DNA from 2 places in the Flavobacterium sp. DSP2-3-1 genome. Region 1 is predicted to be linked to the other one. Evidence: riboswitches for the same ligand, from Rfam matches in the RefSeq annotation. Region 1 holds a riboswitch; the other holds the start of a gene.
The links. A riboswitch is a leader RNA that binds a small molecule or an ion and turns the genes downstream of it on or off. The one in region 1 is predicted to bind S-adenosylmethionine.
Positions count from the first base shown of each region.

Region 2: linked by a shared signal. The riboswitch ahead of ACP7AT_RS07385 (Na+/H+ antiporter NhaC family protein) and the one ahead of ACP7AT_RS11410 (homocysteine S-methyltransferase family protein) in region 1 are both predicted to bind S-adenosylmethionine.

Region 1 is NZ_JAFCVD010000009.1:40,988-51,922, reverse strand. Features, by position in the region: gene ACP7AT_RS11435 (sulfate adenylyltransferase subunit 1) at 1-172, shown strand, start outside; gene ACP7AT_RS11430 (nitrite reductase) at 202-2,292, shown strand; gene cobA (uroporphyrinogen-III C-methyltransferase) at 2,285-3,058, shown strand; gene ACP7AT_RS11420 (precorrin-2 dehydrogenase/sirohydrochlorin ferrochelatase family protein) at 3,061-3,651, shown strand; gene ACP7AT_RS11415 (NAD(P)/FAD-dependent oxidoreductase) at 3,817-4,869, shown strand; SAM riboswitch class I at 4,962-5,081, shown strand; gene ACP7AT_RS11410 (homocysteine S-methyltransferase family protein) at 5,377-6,426, shown strand; gene ACP7AT_RS11405 (hypothetical protein) at 6,479-6,766, shown strand; gene metH (methionine synthase) at 6,770-9,445, shown strand; gene metF (methylenetetrahydrofolate reductase [NAD(P)H]) at 9,527-10,483, shown strand; gene gldA (gliding motility-associated ABC transporter ATP-binding subunit GldA) at 10,745-10,935, opposite strand, start outside.
Region 2 is NZ_JAFCVD010000005.1:89,269-100,203, reverse strand. Features, by position in the region: gene ACP7AT_RS07395 (hypothetical protein) at 1-192, opposite strand, end outside; gene fabG (3-oxoacyl-[acyl-carrier-protein] reductase) at 268-1,014, opposite strand; gene ACP7AT_RS07385 (Na+/H+ antiporter NhaC family protein) at 1,197-2,519, opposite strand; SAM-I-IV-variant riboswitch at 2,574-2,670, opposite strand; gene ACP7AT_RS07380 (DUF7619 domain-containing protein) at 2,851-5,256, opposite strand; gene ACP7AT_RS07375 (choice-of-anchor L domain-containing protein) at 5,519-8,836, shown strand; gene ACP7AT_RS07370 (DUF7619 domain-containing protein) at 9,032-10,555, opposite strand; gene ACP7AT_RS07365 (hypothetical protein) at 10,589-10,935, opposite strand, start outside.

The sequences.
Region 1 (10,935 bases):
TTCGGGTTCAAGTCCGGCAACTCAGTTAGCAATTAATGAAATAGGAGAAGTGAATATTAAGTTGAGTAAGGCTATATATTTTGATGCTTACAACGACAACAAGTCAAACGGTGCTTTTATTTTGATAGATGCCGCAACCAATACAACTGCAGGAGTTGGTTTTATAAACTAAACTTAGCTGTTGCTAAAAATATAACAAATATGCAAAGTTTTAGAACTGAAATAGAAGATCCGATTGTCCAAAGAGAGATTATCGATTTAGAGAAAAAAATTCATTCTTTCCGAAGTGGACAAATTGACGATGAGCGTTTTCGCAGTCTTCGTTTGGCACGTGGTATTTACGGTCAACGTCAAGAAGGCGTGCAAATGATTCGTATTAAATTGCCATTCGGAAAAGTGACTAGTGAGCAATTGAAGCGTATTACTGAAGTATCAGATAAATATTCGACTGGACGTTTGCACATTACCACCAGGCAGGATATTCAGATTCACTATGTGAGTTTAGATAGAACACCCGAGCTTTGGTCTGAGCTGGCCAAAAATGATATCACTCTGAGAGAAGCTTGCGGAAACACCGTGCGTAATATTACAGCAAGTGAATTAGCGGGTGTAGATGTAGATGAGCCTTTTGATGTATCCCCGTATGCACACGCGGTATTCCAATATTTATTGCGTAACCCAATTTGTCAGGAAATGGGACGTAAATTCAAAATATCATTTTCCTCTTCTGATAAAGACACTGCTTTGAGTTACGTGCACGATTTAGGTTTTATTCCAAAAATTGTAAATGGCGAAAAAGGGTTCAAAATAATGTTTGCCGGAGGTTTAGGTTCTCAACCAAGTCATGCTGAATTGCTTTCGGAATTTGTACCGGTTAATCAAATTATTCCAACTGCCGAAGGGATAATCAGGGTTTTTGACCGATTTGGAGAAAGAACAAAACGGTTGAAAGCACGTATGAAATTCTTAATTAAAGACTTGGGTCGTGAGGAGTTTTTACGTTTGGTTGACGAAGAGAAAAAAGCCTTGCCTTTTCATTCTTATGAAATTGACACTACCGCTTTTGAAGGTCCAATTACAGAACCTTTATTGGCAGTGCCAGCAGTAACAATTGATGATGTTGTAGCTTTTGAAGAGTGGAAAAAATCAAATGTGATTGTACAAAAACAAACAGGATATGTAGCTATTGGTATCAAAGTGCTTTTAGGAGATTTTTATACAGACAAAGCAAAATTGCTAGCAGATTTGATTAAAAATTACGGAGCGAATGAATTGCGCTTTTCATTGCGACAAAACATCGTTTTGCGTAATATCAAAGAAGAAAATCTAGCGTTCTTTTACCAAGAATTAGCCAAATTGGATTTTGTTACTTTAGGCTATGAAACTATCGGAGACATCACGGCTTGTCCCGGCACCGATACTTGTAATTTAGGTATCGCTAGCAGTACTGGTATAGCAGATGAATTAGAAAGAGTATTAAAAACGGAATATCCACAATACAGCAACAATCAGCAAATCGCCATAAAAATTAGCGGTTGTATGAATGCTTGCGGACAGCATAATATGTCCGAAATAGGTTTCCAAGGAATGTCCATTAACGCAGGAAAGTTGGTAGCTCCGGCTCTTCAGGTTTTATTAGGTGGAGGGAATTTAGGAAACGGAAACGGAAGATTTTCGGATAAAGTAATCAAAATTCCAAGCAGAAGAGGACCTGATGCGTTGCGTTATATTTTAAATGATTTTGAGGCAAACGGAAACGGACAATCGTTCTTGAATTATTATGTTGCCAAAGGGGAGAAATATTTCTATGAATTTTTGAAGCCATTGGCTGATATAACAAACCTTACGGAGGCTGATTTTGTAGATTGGGGAAATGCTGATAATTACGTGAAAGCAGTTGGAGTAGGAGAATGCGCTGGCGTTGTCATTGATTTGGTGGCTACTTTAATATTGGAAGCCAAAGATAAAATGACTTTCGCGCAAGAAGCTTTCGAAGATAAAAAATGGGCAGATGCGATTTACTTGGCGTACGCAGGTTTTGTAAACGGTGCCAAAGCAATATTATTGGCTGAAAACGAAAAAACAAATCACCACGCTGGAATTATCGATTTATTTGATACTGTTTTTATCGAAAGCAAAAAAATAGAATTGGATTCAAGCTTCAAAGATTTGGTTTATCAAATCAAATCGAATGATCCTTCGGCAGAATTTGCACAAAAATACATCCAACAAGGCGTTGCGTTTTTTGATACAATAGAGAAATATAGAGCAAAAGATTTAGCCGATGCTTAAAAATATACAACCAACAGTTACGCTAGTGGGTGCGGGTCCAGGTGATCCGGATCTGTTGACGATCAAAGGTGCAAAGGCACTAGCTGAGGCCAATGTCGTTTTGTATGATGCCTTGGCAAACGAAGAAATTTTAAGTTATGCACCTAAAAAAGCAATTAAAATATTTGTAGGCAAACGCAAAGGTTGTCATGAATATACACAAGACCAAATCAACCAATTGATTGTAGATAACGCGCTTACCTACGGACATGTGGTTCGGTTAAAAGGTGGCGATCCATTTATTTTTGGTCGTGGCGGTGAGGAAATAGACTTTGTAGAAAGTTTTGGGATACCTACATTTGTAGTGCCTGGAATTTCATCGTCGATTGCCGTTCCCGCTTATCAAGGTATTTCTTTGACAAAAAGAGGTGTTTCCGAAAGTTTTTGGGTAATTACAGGTACAACTTCTGACAGGAAATTGTCAAATGATGTGGCTTTAGCAGCGCAATCATCGGCAACAGTTGTGATATTGATGGGAATGAGTAAGTTGTCTCAGATTATTGAACTATTCCAGAATGAATCCAAAGGAGAGACTCCAGTTGCAATTATTCAAAACGGAACTACGATTCAGGAGAAAATTGGTGTGGGAACAATTAATACAATTCAGCGAGTTGTGGCGGAAAATAAATTAAGTAACCCTGCGATTATTGTCATTGGAGAAGTAGTTAAAGAAAGCAATAAATTGAAAGGATTTTATGAAGAATTTATAGCAAAAGAAATACAATAACATTGGAAAGAAACGAATTATATCCTGTTTTTTTAAAATTACACAATCTCAACGTGCTTATTGTGGGGGGAGGAAACGTGGGTTTAGAAAAATTATCATTTCTTTTAAAATCAAGTCCAAACGCCAATGTTGAGGTGGTTGCGCCAAAGTTTTTGCCAGAGCTGGAAAGCTTGGCCGCAAAACATCCTTCGGTAAAATTGACCTACAGAAAATTCAATCGGTGGATGCTTCGCAAACGCCACATGGTCATTGCTTGTACAGATGATTTAAACGTCAATAAAAGGATTTATGATTTGTCCCGAAAAAGATATTTGATTTGTAATATTGCGGATACACCGCCATTATGTGATTATTATTTGGGTGGAATTGTAACCAAAGGAAATGTAAAAATAGCCATCTCAACTAACGGAAAGTCACCGACAACAGCCAAAAGATTGCGAGAGTTTTTTGAAGAAATAATTCCGGACGATATCAATAAAATGGTTGAAAACCTAAATGAATATCGCAAAACACTTAAAGGAAATTTCGAGGAAAAAGTTCAAAAAATGAATGAAATCACTGAGTCGTTAAAAAATAAAGAGCCAAGAGAATAGAATAAACAATAAAGAATTCGACTGATATTTATCATTTATTTTTGAGCGAATCATTCGTTCATTTGTAAAAATAATAATAATTAAGAACAAGTATAACAAAAGAAACTCTACCAAGTCTCTCCCTCCTGTGGAGGAGGCTGGGGGGAGGAATAAAAGAATATAAAAATGATTAAAACAGACATACTGATAATAGGAGCCGGACCAACAGGTTTATTTGCAGTTTTTGAAGCAGGATTATTGAAATTGAAATGCCATATTTTAGATGCTTTGCCACAAGCGGGCGGTCAATTATCTGAATTGTATCCTAAAAAACCTATTTATGATATTCCGGGTTTTCCAGAAGTATTGGCGGGAGATCTGGTGGATAATTTAATGGAACAAATCAAGCAATTTGAACCAGGATTCACTCTTGGAGAACGTGCAGAAACGATTGAAAAACAAGAGGACGGAAGTTTCATTGTAACATCAAATAAGGGTAAAAAATTCCATGCTCCAGTTGTTGCGATTGCTGGTGGATTAGGAAGTTTTGAACCCAGAAAACCATTGATAGAAGACATCGAATTTTATGAAGATAAAGGAATCAAGTATTTCATTAAAAACCCGGAAAAATTCAGAGACAAAAGAGTCGTTATCGCTGGTGGAGGAGATTCTGCTTTAGACTGGAGTATTTTCTTGTCGAATATTGCTTCCGAAGTGACTTTAATTCACCGTAGAAATGAATTCAGAGGAGCCTTGGATTCGGTCGAAAAAGTGCAGGAGTTAAAAGATTTAGGGAAAATAAGAATGATCACGCCGGCAGAAGTTGTTGGTTTGAATGGAGCCGAACATTTGGAGTCAATCGATATTGAGGAAAATGGAGCGCATCGTACTATAGAAACGGATTATTTTATTCCGCTTTTTGGATTAACTCCAAAGTTAGGTCCTATTGGAGACTGGGGATTAGACATTGAAAAAAATGCCATCAAAGTAAATAATGCTTTGGATTATCAAACGAATATTCCGGGAATTTTTGCCATTGGTGACGTAAACACTTATCCAGGAAAACTGAAATTGATTCTTTGTGGATTCCACGAAGCAACTATGATGTGTCAGGCAGCCTACCAAATCATCAATCCGGGGAAAAAATATGTATTGAAATATACTACAGTTTCTGGTGTTGACGGATTTGACGGAACTCGTAAAGAAGCTCCAAAAGCCGTGGTTAAAGCCATAGTTTAACAACTTAGTACAAACTAGTTAAAAAATAAAGCGCTAATACTTGCAAGTATTAGCGCTTTGTCTTTACTTTGCACTGTTCCTATATTTATTGAAAGTTATCACGAAAGGCGGAGGGAAAGACCCGATGAAACCTTAGCAACCCTTTATCTTTAAAGAAGGTGCTACATTCTACTTTATACAGAACCAGTTTCAGTATCAAAGATAGATAACACACGAATACTCACCCAGTATTTCTCAAACCTTTTCTTGACAACATATATTTTTAGCCTGCTGAATCATTTTTAGTAACAGGAGCGACCAATTGGCGTTTTTTTTGCCAGTACCGTTCCCGCTTTACGCTATATCTTTTTTTATTTTACCCTTTTAGGGTTTTAAACCCTAAAAGGGTAAAATAAAAAAAGGATACCACTGCAATCGGGGCTATAGATTTAAAATAGTGAACTTTTGTATTTATTAATCAAAAGAACGAATCTCGATAAATCTCGAGATTTGCAAGAAATAAAAGTTATGTCAAAGATTTTAAAAGATAGTTTAGGAGTTCCCCGTTCGGGGGCTAGGGGGCTTATCCATGATGCCATCAAAAAAAACATACTCATACTCGACGGAGCTATGGGAACCATGTTGCAACGTTACAATTTCTCTGAAGAAGACTTTCGTGGAGAACGTTTCAAAGATTTTCCACATTCCTTAAAAGGAAACAACGATTTATTGTCAATCACGCAACCGCAAGCGATTCGTGCTGTTCACGCCGCCTATTTTGAAGCGGGAGCGGATATTGTTGAAACCAATACTTTTTCTGGAACCACCATCGGGATGGCAGACTACCATCTCGAAGATATTGTTTACGAACTCAACTACGAATCGGCACGAATCGCCCGTGAAGTAGCCGATGAATTTACAGCCAAAAATCCAGATAAACCTCGTTTTGTAGCCGGTTCAATAGGACCAACAAACAGAACGGCAAGTATGTCACCAGACGTAAATGATCCGGGTTACAGAGCAGTAACTTTTGATGATTTACGCATTGCTTACAAACAACAAGTGGAAGCGTTGATTGACGGAGGAAGTGATTTATTATTGGTGGAAACCATTTTCGACACTTTAAATGCCAAAGCGGCGCTTTTCGCTATTGAAGAAGTCAAAGACGAACGCAATATTGATATTCCTATCATGGTGTCGGGAACAATTACGGATGCATCAGGAAGAACACTTTCAGGTCAAACCGTGGAAGCTTTCTTAGTTTCGGTTTCGCACATTCCGTTGTTGAGCGTAGGTTTTAATTGTGCTTTAGGAGCTGATTTGCTGAAACCGTATTTACAAACCTTATCACAAAATACTTCTTTCAACGTGTCGGCGCATCCTAATGCAGGATTGCCTAACGCATTTGGAGAGTACGATGAAACTCCCGAACAGATGCAAGCCTTTATCAAAGAATATCTAGACGATAATTTAGTAAATATCATAGGCGGTTGTTGCGGAACAACGCCGGAACATATCAAATTGATTGCTGATATTGCAAAAGAGTACAAACCTAGAGTTTCGACTGCGACCATGTAATTAAATTTCCTGCAAGGTTTTTTTCAAACCTTGTAGGTATGTTTAAAAATAGATGTTTGCGAGATGTTACAGTAGTTCAACCTCAGTTATCGCGAGCGGAATGACAAAAAAGAGAATGACGTTGCAGGATTTACTGGATGAGATTACTTCATTCCTCGCAATGATATTAAAACTACAAAACTGCGTGAGGGATAGTAGTGGAGCTCCTTTTTTTAGGCTTTTTAGCCGAAGGAAAAGAGCGGGAACGAATAGCCCGACCCTTTTGGGTCACGCCCAAATTATAAAAAGAATAAGTTACTCCGATACGGTTTACAAAACCCTTCAGGATCAAATAAAATAAAAAATGGCACAAGAAACTAGAAGAAACCTTGTATTATCGGGATTAGAGCCTTTAATCATTACGCCAGAAAGCGTTTTTGTAAATATTGGTGAACGAACGAATGTTACGGGTTCTAGAAAATTCCTTCGGTTAATCAAGGAAGAAAAATACGAGGAAGCACTTAGTATTGCTAAAGAACAAGTGGAGGGCGGCGCGCAAATCATCGATATTAATATGGATGAAGGAATGCTTGATGGGGAATATGCCATGACAAAATTCCTGAATTTGATCGCTGCTGAACCGGATATTTCCAGAGTTCCAATTATGATTGATAGCTCGAAATGGGATATTATCGAAGCGGGTCTAAAAGTGGTGCAAGGAAAAAGCGTCGTAAACTCGATTTCTTTAAAAGAAGGCGAAGAGCAATTTATTCATCATGCCAAATTGATTAAGCGCTACGGTGCTGCGGCAATTATTATGGCTTTTGACGAAACGGGACAAGCTGATAATTACGAGCGTCGGGTAGAAATATGCCAGCGATCGTATGATATTTTGGTGAATAAAGTTGGTTTTCCTCCGCAGGATATTATTTTCGATTTAAATATATTCCCCGTAGCAACAGGAATGGAAGAACACCGCGAGAACGCCTTGGATTTCTTTAGAGGAACCAAATGGGTTCGAGAAAATCTGCCGCATGCGCATATTAGTGGTGGGGTAAGTAACGTTTCGTTCTCGTTTAGAGGAAATGACACGGTTCGGGAAGCGATGCACTCGGTTTTTTTGTACCATGCTATTCAAAACGGAATGACGATGGGGATCGTAAATCCAGAGATGCTTTCTATTTACGATGAAATTCCAAAGGAACTTTTGGAACGTGTTGAAGATGTAATTCTAAACAGACGTGATGATGCCACCGAAAGATTGTTGCACTTTGCCGAAAATGTAAAAGGAGATGTAAAGAACAATGAAAAAGCAGTTCAAGAATGGCGTTCAGGTACCATCCAAGAACGATTGACACATTCGCTAGTAAAAGGAGTCGATGAATTTATAGAAATTGATGTGGAAGAAGCCCGATTGGCAGCAACAAAACCTATTGAAGTTATCGAAATTAACTTGATGACCGGAATGAATGTCGTTGGGGATTTATTTGGTTCAGGTAAAATGTTTTTGCCTCAAGTGGTAAAATCAGCCCGAGTAATGAAAAAAGCGGTGGCTTATTTACTGCCTTTTATTGAAGCTGAAAAAGATGGAGTCTCCAGTTTTGCCGGTCGTATATTAATGGCGACTGTCAAAGGAGATGTGCATGATATTGGGAAAAATATTGTTTCGGTTGTTTTGGCCTGTAACAATTATGAAATCATCGATTTAGGGGTTATGGTTACTCCTGAGAAAATTATTGCAGCAGCTATTGAGCACAATGTAGATATCATTGGATTAAGCGGATTAATAACACCTTCGCTTGACGAAATGGTTTATTTGGCCAAGGAATTAGACAAAAAAAACATAAAAATTCCTATAATGATTGGGGGAGCAACAACTTCACGGGCGCACACTGCCGTGAAAATTGCGCCACAATACAGAGAAACGGTTATCCATGTAAATGATGCTTCGAGAGCTGTAACGGTTGCCGGAAATTTATTGAACAAGGATAGAAAGATATATGCAAGCGACATCAGGGCTGATTATGACGCTTTTAGAGAGACCTTTTTGAATCGTTCACGCGACAAAAACTTCTTGACTATTGAGCAAGCCCGTAAAAATAAATTGCAATTGGATTGGGAAAATTTTACTCCTATAAAACCAAATGTAATTGGAGAACAAACTATCGAAGTCGATTTAGATGTGTTGGTTCCGTACATTGACTGGACGCCGTTTTTTAGAACATGGGAATTGTTCGGGAAATATCCGGCTATTTTAACGGATAATGTTGTTGGTGAACAAGCTACTTCTGTTTTTGCGGATGCCAAAGAAATGTTGGACGTTATTTTGAAAGAAAAGAAACTGACAGCCAAAGGAATTTATGGAATTTTCCCTGCCAATCAAGTGAACGATGATGACATTGAGTTAAGTGATGAAAACGGAAAAGTGTTAGAGAAATTTTTGACGTTGCGTCAACAATCACAAAAAACAAAAGGTGCTCCAAACATTGCCTTGTCGGATTTTATTGCCCCGAAAGATAGCGGAAAAACGGATTATATGGGCGCATTTTGCGTCACGACTGGTTTTGGTGTTGATGAGTGGGCGGCTGAATTCGAAAGAGATTTAGATGATTACAATTCGATTATGGTCAAAGCATTGGCGGATCGTTTTGCGGAAGCTTTCGCGGAATATTTGCACGAAAAAATCCGAAAAGAAATTTGGGGCTATTCGTCTGATGAAGCTTTAAGTACTGAGGCTATGATTGCCGAAGATTATAAAGGAATTCGTCCGGCTCCAGGATATCCAGCTTGTCCCGACCATTTAGAAAAACCAACGATTTGGAAATTACTGAATGTAGAACAAGAAATAGGAGTGACTTTGACTGAAAGTATGGCAATGTGGCCCGCTTCCTCGGTTTCTGGATATTATTTTGGAAATCCGCAAAGCAAGTATTTTGGACTCGGAAAAATAAAAGAAGACCAAGTTATCGATTACGCCAAACGAAGAAGCGTTTCAACCGAAGTAGCCACGAGATGGTTAAGCCCGAATATAGCAGATTAAAAACACAGTCATAAAGTCAAAAGTCATAAAGTCCAAAGGACGTGACTCTCGACATTTGACATTCAAACTTTAAGACTTAAGATGAAAGTAACACAACATATTGAAGACGCCAAAGGAGAAACGCTATTCTCTTTCGAAATTATTCCGCCTCAAAAAGGCAAAAGCATTCAGGAATTATACGATAATATTGATCCGTTGATAGAATTCAAACCACCATTTATCGACGTCACTACTTCTCGCGAAGAATTTATTTATGTCGATAAAGGGAACGGATTATTAGAAAAAAAATTGACCAGAATGCGTCCTGGAACGCTTGGGATTTGTGCTTCCATAAAACATAAGTATAATGTAGATACAGTTCCTCATGTGCTGTGTGGAGGTTTTACCAAAGAAGAAACGGAGTATTTATTAGTCGATTGTCATTATTTGGGAATTGATAATGTGATGGCCTTGCGAGGTGACGCGATGAAGGATGAGCAGTCTTTTGTTCCTAAACAAGGAGGAAATGATTTTGCCGTTGATTTGGTCAAACAAATTGATCAATTGAATTGCGGAAAGTACTTACATGACGTGATGGATGTTGATAACAAAGCCAATTTTTGCATTGGAGTTGCGGGATATCCGGAGAAACATTTGGAATCGCCGTCATTGATTTCAGATTTAAAAAGACTGAAAGAAAAGGTTGATGCAGGTGCGGATTATGTGGTGACACAAATGTTCTTTGACAATGCAAAATATTTCAAATTTGTTGCTAAAGCCAGAGAAATGGGAATTACCGTTCCTATTATTCCAGGAATCAAACCTATTGCAGTGCAAAGACACTTACAAGTATTGCCACAAATTTTCCGAATTGATTTGCCGGAAGATTTAATTCAGGCGGTTGATCAGTGCAAAAACAATGCTGACATCAGACAAGTGGGAATCGAATGGGCTATCCAACAATCATTAGAATTGAAAGCGGCCGGCGTTCCCGTATTGCATTATTATTCTATGGGAAAATCAGAAAATATTCGACAAATCGCGAGTAAGGTTTTTTAGGAGCTTTTTCCAGCTATCCGTTACAATCTTTTCTTGTCTCAAAAAATGAGACAAGAAAAGGATTTTCACTGCTATCTGGGCTAGGGATTTGACGGTTATCAATATCGTTATTTATTCCAAATTCTCGTCATTTCGTCACTCGGACGAAGGAGGAATCTTACCGAGTGGAATTCCTCCTTCGTCGGAATGACAAATCAAACGGTATAAACATTATAAATGGCAAGTATTTTTCATCTGCAAACTGCGACTGAACACTTATTACTATTTTTTCGTAATCTCTCTAAAAACAGCCTCTAAATTTTTATTTTTCTGATTGAGCTGCAGCGTTTTCAAACCATTGGCATTGGCAAAATCAAAAACAGCTGGACGCATGTCTTTGTCCGCTTGGAAAGTCAATTCCCAAATCATATCATGCGTGTTTTTATAAGAAACAAGATTTTCTATTTTAGCAA
Region 2 (10,935 bases), on a different contig from region 1:
TTCCAATGTATTTCTGGTTATTATTGGATTGATCAACAACAATAAAATTACAAAAATGGATGAAAAACGCAAAAAAGCCAAAAACCAACCGATTTTCGATTTGTTTTTAGCTTTGTAGATGTATTGAAAAAACGACAAACTGCCAGCTAATAGTATAGAAAGAAGTAATAGTAGCAAGGTAGTTGTTGTCATATTTTAGCAATGTTCAGTGTTCAGTGTTCAGTGTTCAGTTCTCATCTTACTGATTACTGAAAACTGATAACTTTTTTAAGTAAGCATTCCTCCGCAAACATTCATAACTTGTCCAGTCACGTAAGCACTCATATCTGAGGCAAAGAAAAGACAGGCGTTGGCAACATCTTTAGTCGTTCCGCCACGTTTCAACGGAATTCCGTCTCTCCATCCTTTTACAATATCTTCGTTTAATTTAGCTGTCATTTCTGTTTCTATAAAACCTGGAGCAATTACATTGCAACGAATGTTACGTGATCCTAATTCTAGTGCTACAGATTTAGAAAAACCGATAACTCCCGCTTTAGAAGCAGCATAATTAGTCTGTCCTGCATTTCCTTTTACACCTACAACTGAACTCATATTTATTATCGAGCCAGATCGTTGTTTCAGGAAAGTACGTTGAATGGCTTTTGTCATATTAAAAACCGATTTCAAGTTGACATCAATTACTTGATCAAAATCGCTTTCAGACATACGCATCAATAGATTGTCTTTAGTAATTCCAGCATTGTTTATTAGAATATCAACCGTTCCAAATTCAGCTAAAACAGCATCAACAAAAATTTGGGCCTCATTAAAATCGGCAGCATTTGATTGATATCCTTTAGCTTTAATTCCAAGAGCGTTCAATTCGTTTTCCAATACCAAAGCCGATTCTACAGAAGAGCTGTAAGTAAAGGCAACATTTGCACCATGTTTTGCAAAAACTTCAGCAATTCCTTTCCCAATTCCGCGACTCGCACCTGTAATTATGGCAACTTTTCCTTCTAGTAATTTCATATTTAAAAATTAGTTTAAATTTTATTTGGAGCTATTCCTGCTATCCGTTTCAATCTTTTATGATCGCTCCCGCTCACATAAAAGGATTTTCACTGCTATCAGGGCTATCTAACACTCGTCAAATATATAATAATTCCCTTTTTAAAAAAAATTCAAAAGCAATAACAGTCAAAATTCAATTCTTAAATTTTAAAGAATCGTTTTGTCCATTTATCCCAAAACGAACTGTAAATAGCCACTAATGTGAAAACTAATAAAAATAAATGATACCAAGCATTACTAATTAAATCAAAGAAATCTAATTTCCCGTTAGCGTAGCTCAATATAAGCAATACTTGAGCACCATAAGGTAAAATCCCTTGAATTATACACGAAAAAATATCCAGAATTGCAGCCGTTTTTTTAGGATTTAAATTGTATTCATCATTAATTTCTTTAGCAATCGGCCCTGTAATTACAATAGAAACCGTATTATTCGCTATCGCTAAATTAGCAAAACCAACTATAGCGCCAATTCCCGCTTGAGCTGATTTTTTACTTTTAATTCTTTTTTTAATCTGAACTAATAAATACGTTATTCCGCCCGCTTTATCTACCATGGCAGCTAAACCTCCGGTAAGCATAGACAATAAGAAAATATCAGTCATACTAGTAAAGCCTTCATATATCTTTTGCGTAAACTCCATTAGCGTAAATGAACCACTAAAATATCCAATTATACCTGCTAATAAAGTACCAATAAGCAATGTTGAAAATACATTAACACCCACAACCGCTAATATGATTACTAAAATGTAAGGTACAATTGCTATCCATGAAAAATCATTTTTTGCAATGGCAACGGTCACAATATCCGACTTCAAACCAAGATAAAAGAAAACCAGAATAGTAAAAACTGCAGCTGGAAAAGCAATAAACAAGTTAATTTTGAACTTGTCTTTTAGATCACATCCTAATGACTGCGTTGCTGCGATCGTAGTATCAGAAATCATGGAAAGATTGTCACCTAACATCGAGCCGCCCAATAAAGCACCTGAAATCAAAGGTAATGAGGCACCACTTTTATCAGCTAATGCAACCGCTATAGGACCAATAGCTACAATCGCACCTACTGAAGTTCCTGTAGCAGTTGATAAAAAAGAAGCAATCAAGAAAATTCCTAAAGGAAAATAAGCTACGTCGATAGTATTTATTCCAAAATTAACTACGGCATCAACCCCGCCCATCGCTTTACTTACCACCGCGAAAGCGCCGGCCAATAAATAAATTAAACACATAGTCATGATTTTGCTTTCTCCACATCCTGCAATTAGTGTAGCAACTTTAACGTCAGTTGAAGATTTGAATAACAAAAAAGCAGCAATAATACCCACCAGAACAGCCACTGGCGATGGAAAAGCATAAAAATCTTTTAGAATAATTCCTGCTCCTAAAAAAGTAAAAATAAAAATAAATAAAGGAATTAATGCAAAGGCATTTCCTTTGTCTTTTGAAAATAAAGTCATAAAAATAATTTACAATTAAAAATTATGACGAAAAACAAAGCTAAAAATGGGAATGTAAACAACATTTTTTCCAAAGGATTTGGCTTATCGTTTTAGCACCTTGCTTGTTGTTGCAGGTTGCTATCCTATTGCAGGATTCGTGATAACGGGTGCAAAAGTAATTGATTATTTATGAAAAAATAAAAATTTTATCCAAAAAATTAGTAAATCAGTAAATGGTAATACTTAAGGAGGTCTAGCAATTGAATGTATTCTTTTGAAAATAAGCCGTTTCGCTCGTCTTCTATTGGAATACAATACGGTTAGATGCTCTTTATTATTTTGTCGCTTTTTACTTTTTAAGGAATTTTGAATTGGAGAATCCTTTATCGGTTTTGATTTTCAAAAAATAAGTACCGGTTGTCAATTTCGCAACATCAATGGTGGAACTCTTTTGAGCATCAGGCAATGCGAGTATTATTTGTCCCAAAATATCATAGATTGCTATAGATTGAACCTCAATTTCATTTTTTGCAGTAATATGTAATTCGGTATCTACTGGATTAGGGTAAATTTTAAAAAAACTAGAAAAATCAAAATCTTCTACGGCTAATGATTTGAATGTTGATGTAGCTTTATTGGTCACTATTGGAAAGTTATAATCAAAATAAATAGAAGCTTCATTTGCAAAAGAATCACCAAGCATTAATGTTGGTAACGTTTTTATTTTAAAAGCGATATATCCATCATTGTTGGCATTGTCAAAAGGAAGGTTAATTTTTTCGAAGATAAATTCAACTTTGTTACCTTCAGAAATTTTAGAACTGTAGGAGTGACTCGCTTTGATGGGAATCAGAGTTGAAATGTCAAATTTTGACAAATCAATTATATCTTTTACTACAATATTTTCGGCTGGATAGGTACCTGTGTTTTCAAAACGAATTACATAATTTACATATTCTCCTATCAAATCTGGAGTGACAATATCTCCCTCTAAACATGTTTTATCATTTGGATCAAAAGAGCCAACCACACTTTGGCGTAAAGCCGAAGAATTATCAACTATTTTCTCATCAGTAGTAACTGGATTAATTAGCGCATTAAAACTCAAACGGTCTCCAATATTTACTGCAGGCGTTTCCATGGGAGAGTTAACATTAAGCGTTATGGTAATTTCCCTGATTTCAAAGGGTTTTAAATTGCTGTAGTCCCAAGTAAGTTGATCCATAACTTGTCTATTGATAACTGGAACGGCGGAGACGTAATCCAAAACAGCATCATTAAAGTTTAAAACAACAGTGCCCGAAAGTGTTGTAGTACCCTTGTTTTTATATACAATAGTATAAGTAGCATCAAATCCTGGCCTAGCAGGTAGGAGTGGTAATAATTTTACTTCTAAGTCATTATGATTTCCATTAGGAGCAATCAAAAAATCTTGAGTAAATGGACTTGTTAATGCTGGGAAACTGATGTTGACCGTTGCGGGAGAAACTTTAAAATAGTTTATATTTTCTAATATAGGAGTAATAGTTTGCGTTCCCTCCCCCACATAAATAGCATATTCTTTAGAACTATTTGAAATTATACTTCCCTTGGTAGTTCCATCTGTGATTGAAAAATTTAAATTCGGATAATTTACATTAGAATTATCCTGACCATTGTTGTTGCTATCTAAAGTGGTTTTACCTTTAATGGTGTAAAATATACCACCAGGTGTAAAAGAGCAATAGGAGTTATAATTGACATTCTTATCTTGATATAAATCAATTGTATTTTTTATGTTTTCAAATTGACTTTCATCAGCACAAATATATTTCAAAACTGGACATCTGTAAAAATCGATACTTTCAGACATTCCATTTTTGGCAAAAATTGTAGTAAGTTTAGCATTGAAAAGACTACTTACATACTTCAATTTTATGTATTGAGAGAGGTCTAAAGTGGTTAAATTACTATAGTCTACATGTAATTGTTCAATATTACTTATCCCGTTCAATTCAATAGCGGTTAAAGATTCACCTCCAGCCTCCAAATACCTTAATTTTGGTAATCCGGAAATATTCAAACTTGTAATTTTATTATACCGGCAAATCAAACTTTCTAAATTTACGCAACCTTGCACATTTAGATTTTCAATTAAATTATTTTCAGTGTACATTTTTTTCAAATTTATACAATCTGAAATATTACTTATTGACTTCAATTGATTATATCTACAACTAATAGATTCTAAACTAATTAACCCTTTTAAATCTAAACTCGTCAACGTGCCATTATTAAATTCAATTTCTTTTAGGTTTTGAAGCCCTGATAAATCGATATTCGTTAATAATATAGATTCTGCAACCAATCTGTTTAGATTACTCAATCCTGCAATATTCAAGGATATAAATCTATTCGAAGAACATATTAAAGTTTGCAGATTAGTAAGCGGCCTAGCATCTAAATCTTCAATTACATTAGAGGAACAGTCTAAAAATTTTAAATTTGTAAAATTTTCAATTCCAGAAAGAGTAGTAATAGTTCTATAGTTAGAGACATCCAGCGAGAAAACCTTTAAAGCTTCAGATTTTTGGATTTCTCCATCATTATTTTCATCTATTTTGAAATAGTTGTTTAGCGAATTCCTGGCAATGTTGTTAGCCGAATTAGATTCCAGCAATCTTGCCTTAAAATTTGCATCAGGAAAATTAATTGTTTGAGCATTGGCAATTGCACAAATGCAAAGAGAAATAATTATAAAGTAGCTGTTTTTCATAGGAATGTATCGTGATCGTAAATATAAGAAAATTGTCATTAAAAAAAGCTAAATAAAAATGAACTGCGTTAGTATATTGGCAAGTGTAAGTGCATTTTTTTTCACAAACACTTTCCATTGCCTTTTATTTGACGGTTTTTATTATAATTTATAAAAATCAGAAAAATAGCATTATTCTGTTACCTATATTTGTCTTCGTAAAATGAGGTTTCGGGGCATTCCATTTTAGCAGTAATAATATCAATAGCCCAATATTTAAGGAATGAAAAGAATTCTTCTTTTATTTTTAGTACTTGTTAATTGTATCGTCCATGCGCAATTAGTAATCAATACTACCTCACAAACTCCACAACAATTAGTAAAGAGCGTGGTGGTAGGACAAGGAATTAATGTTTCGAATATTAAATTTAATGGTTCAATAGTGAAGGGCAATACTATTACCGATCAATTAGGCTTGTTTACTAATGGAGCTTCTACTGCGATTGGAATTGACAAAGGAATCATTTTAAGTACTGGAAATGCTGCAATTGCTGTGGGTCCAAATGATAGAAGTCTAGCGACTTTACCGACTTCAGATCCATTAGAAGGTGATACTGATTTGTACACTTTATCTAATAATCAATTGATTAAAAACGTTGCAATTCTGGAATTCGATTTCGTTCCCACCGGAAATAAATTAAGCTTTAATTTTGTCTTTGCTTCTGAGGAATATCCCGAATTTGTTAATGATTCTTATAATGATAATTTTGGTTTCTTTTTGAGTGGTCCGGGAATCACTGGAACTTTTTCTGGAGGCGCAAAAAATATAGCTTTGATACCCAGCACTACATTACCCGTGTCTATTAATAATTTGAATAATGGAAATGCAAATTTAGGTCCTTGTGAATACTGCTCGTATTATGTAAACAATGACGGAGGAACTACTATTCAATACGATGGATTTACAAAAGTTTTATCAGCAAATTCAGATTTACAATGCGGCCAAACATATCATATCAAATTAGCCATCGCTAATGTTGGAGATAATAATTACGATTCTGCCGTATTTATAAAAGGGGCAAGTTTTAGTTCATCAGGGATTAACTTAGGCCCAGACTTGAAAATATGTAGTACTTCAGACTATGAGTTAAATTCGGGATTAAGTGCTACTGAAATTCATGAATGGCGTTATAATGGGAACATAATTCTAGGACAAAACGGACCAAAAATTACGGTAAATCAATCAGGTTTATACTCTGTTCAAGCCTTTCCTTTTGGGACGACTTGTCCTGTAAATGATGAAATAAATATTCAATTCAGTACCCTTGCAGCTCCCTATCTTTATTGTGGAGCAAAAACTTCTAATTCTATCACTTTTGATTGGCTGGCTTTAGGAAAAGCGGAGTTTTCTGTCGCCTATAAAATAGGAAGCAGTACAGCTGTTGACGTTGGATTCGTTGGCAAAGTTTATTCCTATACTGTTCAAAATGTTCCTCTGGGTGAAACTGTTGTAATAACAGTAACTCCAATTGGAACACCAGCAGAATGTTTTGGCCCCACTTCAATAACCTGTGCACTTGATAGTTGCTTAGTTAGTCCAACATTAAGTCTCACTCAAGGTCCTAGTTCGCAGCAAATATGTGAGAACGAAGTTATTTCGAATGTTATTTATACAATTGGCGGTGGCGCAACTACTGTATCTATTACTTCTGGAAGTTTGCCTAATGGTGTAACGACAAGTTTAGTTGGAAATCAATTTAAAATTGAAGGTACCCCAAGCGTTTCGGGAACCTATAATTATACGATAACTACATCAGGAGGATGTTCTCCAAATGCAACTTTAAATGGATCCATTACTGTAAATCCAGGAACGATTCCAACATTTACCGCTGTTGCTCCTGTTTGTGAAGGAGAAACTCTCGCATCTTTGCCAATACAGTCCAATAACAGCATCAATGGAACTTGGTCGCCTCCGTTAAACAATACTGCCACAACTGAATACACCTTTACACCAAATGCGAGACAATGTGCTAACTCAGCCAAATTAACCATAATTGTAAATCAAAAAACAACGCCAACATTTACTGCTGTTGCTCCTATCTGTTCTGGCGAAGCACTTGCTGCACTTCCATCACAATCAATTAACAACATCAATGGAACTTGGTTGCCTGCTTTAAACAATACTGCAACTACTGAATACACCTTTACACCAAATGTGGGACAATGTGCTAACTCAGCCAAATTAACCATAATTGTAAATCAAAAAACAACGCCAACATTTACTGCTGTTACTCCTATCTGTTCTGGCGAAGCACTTGCTGCACTTCCATCACAATCAATTAGCAACATCAATGGAACTTGGTCGCCTGCTTTAAACAATACTGCAACTACTGAATATACATTTACTCCAAATTCGGGACAATGTGCTAATACGGCAAAATTAACGATTGTTGTAAACCAAAAAACAACGCCAACATTTACTGCTGTTGCTCCTATCTGTTCTGGCGAAGCACTTGCTGCACTTCCATCACAATCAATTAGCAACATCAGTGGAACTTGGTCGCCTGCTTTAAACAATACTGCAACTACCGAATATACATTTACTCCAAATGCAGGACAATGTGCTAATACGGCCAAACTAACGATTGTTGTAAATCAAAAAACAACTCCTACATTTACAGCCATCGCTCCTATCTGTTCTGGCGAAGCACTTGTCGCACTTCCATCACAATCAATTAACAACATCAATGGGACTTGGTCGCCTGCTCCAAACAATACTACAACTACTGAATACACATTTACCCCAAACTCAGGAAAATGTGCGAATCAAACAAAACTGACGATTTCAGTAAAATCAAAACCAATTCCGCTTTTGACAGATGGTAAAATATGTGTCGATAAAAACTCAAATCGCGTAATCCAGTCTTACCCTCTAGACAGCAAACTAAATAATGCAACTCATAATTTTGAATGGTTTTTAGATGGGATTATAATATTAAATGCTACACAAAGCACTTTTGAAGCTACCCAAAAAGGAACCTATTCTGTTTTGGCTACAAATAAATCTACTAATTGCAGTTCAACACTCGTTGAAGCAATAGTTACTGAAACCTTGTCTAACACAACAACATTTAAAATAACACAAACGAATGCCTTTACTGATTATGCAAACCTGACTATTTCAGTTGTTGAAGGAACTGCAAACTATGAGTATCAGCTGGACCAAAGTCCTTTTCAAGAATCAAACGTTTTCTCTGAAGTTACTCCAGGGACACATACTATACGAATTGTAGATACTGAAGGCTGTACTGATTTAAGTTACCAAGTCATCGTAATAGGCTATCCAAAATTCTTTACACCAAACGGAGATGGCCATAACGACACTTGGAAAATCACTGGTTTCAACAGTAAATACAATCCTTCGATTACCATTTTTGACCGTTATGGGAAATTTTTAAAACAAATAAACTCCATTGATTTCGGTTGGGACGGAACCTACAATAGTCAAGCCATGCCTGCCACTGATTATTGGTTTAGGGTAATCTATCTTGAGGACGGAATCAATAAAGAATTCAAATCTCATTTCTCGTTAAAGAGATAGCAACTGATTTTTTAGGAGCACAACATTTTACTTTAAATCCACTTCCCTCCTGCTTTCCACAGTATCTTTTGTTACGAAAACGCCACAAAAGGATACTTGCTTCAATCAGGGCTAGAGATGACTTTTTGATTTCAAAACACAAAAAAACTGCTCGAATTGACCAAGCAGTTTAGCTATTTGAAAATTATTTCTTTTTTAGTTTTTTATAAACTTCATATTTGATGTTCCCTTATCAGTATTCATTTTCAAGAAATAATTACCAGTTGACAATTTTGATACATCTACTTTTGAAATATTCTGAGCATTTGGAACAGCAATAACTAATTGTCCTAAAATATCCAGAACAGCAATTGATTGTACTTCAATAGATCCTTTATTATTAATATTTAAGATATCATTCGCAGGATTTGGATACACGCTAAAATAATCCGAAAACGCAAAATCCGTAATCCCTAAAGTTTTAAAAGTAGAAGTCGCTTTATTAATGAGAATTGGAAAATTATAATCAAAATAAATATTAGCTTCATTGGTAAAAGAATCATCCGTTACAAGCGTTGGCAAGGTTTTAATTTTAAAAGCGATATACCCATCGTTTGTAGCGTCGTCAAAAGGCAAATTGATATTTTCAAATATAAATTCGCCTTTATTTCCTTGGGATAATTTGGTTACAAAATCGTGACTCGCTTTTGTTGGTACTAAAGTTGAAATATCAAATTTACTTAAATCAATTAAATCTTTCACCACAATGTTTTGAGCAGGATAATTTCCCGTATTTTCAAAACGAATCAAATAATGGACATATTCCCCAATCAATTCTGGAGTAATTATATCGCCTTCTAAACAGGTTTTATCATTAGGATCAAAAGACCCCACTACAATTTGGCGCAAAGCAAATGAATTGTCTACCGGCTTTTCATCTCCTGTTACAGGAGTGATTAAGGCATTAAAACTCAAACGATCTGCAATATTCACTGCAGGAGTTTCCATAGGAGAATTTACATTTAGGATTACTGTAATTTCACGAGTTTCAAAAGGTAAAAGACTACTATAATCCCAACTCAGCTTGTCTATGATTTGACTATTCACATTTGGCTCAGCCGAAACAAAATCTAAAAGAGCATCATTAAAGGTCAAAGAAACGGAACCAGATTGTGTACTTGTTCCCTTATTTTTATAAATGTTTTTATAGTTAGCATCAAAGCATGGTCTTGCAGGAATAGTTGATAAAATAGTCACTTCAAGATCTTTATGAACACCGTTTGGGGCAATACAAAAATCGTGAGTATAAGGACTCGTTTGTGATGGAAAATTCACATTCAAAGAAGCAGGTGAAATATTGAAATAGGATGAGTTTTCTAAAATTGGAGTAATTGTATAATTCCCTGCTTGTACTGGAATCGCATACAAACCCAACTTATAAGATATTATATTCCCTTTGGTTGCCCCGTTAAAAACGGAAAAGTTTAAATTGGGATAATTTTTATCTGTCTCATCACAACCATCACCGAAGACATCAAATTTGCTATTTCCCTTAATAGTATAAAAAGTACCGCCGGGATTAAATGAACAATAGGAGTTTACCACGCAATACTCATATCCCATAGCAATGACATTTTTTTGCAACCAACCTAATTCTGATTCATCTGCACAAATAAATTCAAGATTTGGGTTTTCATTAAAGTTAACACTTCCTTGTTCTTTCCCATTTTTCAGAAACAAAGACTCTAGTTGATTTCCCCAACAATTTAATCCCTATAGATTAATTAAATCGTTTGTATTTAGTGTAGTAATATTATTTTTACCACAATTTAATTCGGTCATACTTGGTAAATTATCTAAATTCAAAGAGTTCAGTTGATTGTAAGAACAATCAATATGTGTCAAATTAATCAATCCATCAATATTTAATGATTTTAGCTGGTTATTACTGCATATTACATCTTTCATACTCGCTAAACCTTTAATGTCTAATGCTGCAATTTTATTATTATTACAACACAAAATTTCAAGATTTTTAAAACTCAAAATACCCGTTAAATCAATAATTGTCGAACCAATAACATTCAAATAACTGACTTGTAAAGCCTCAATAGTTTGAA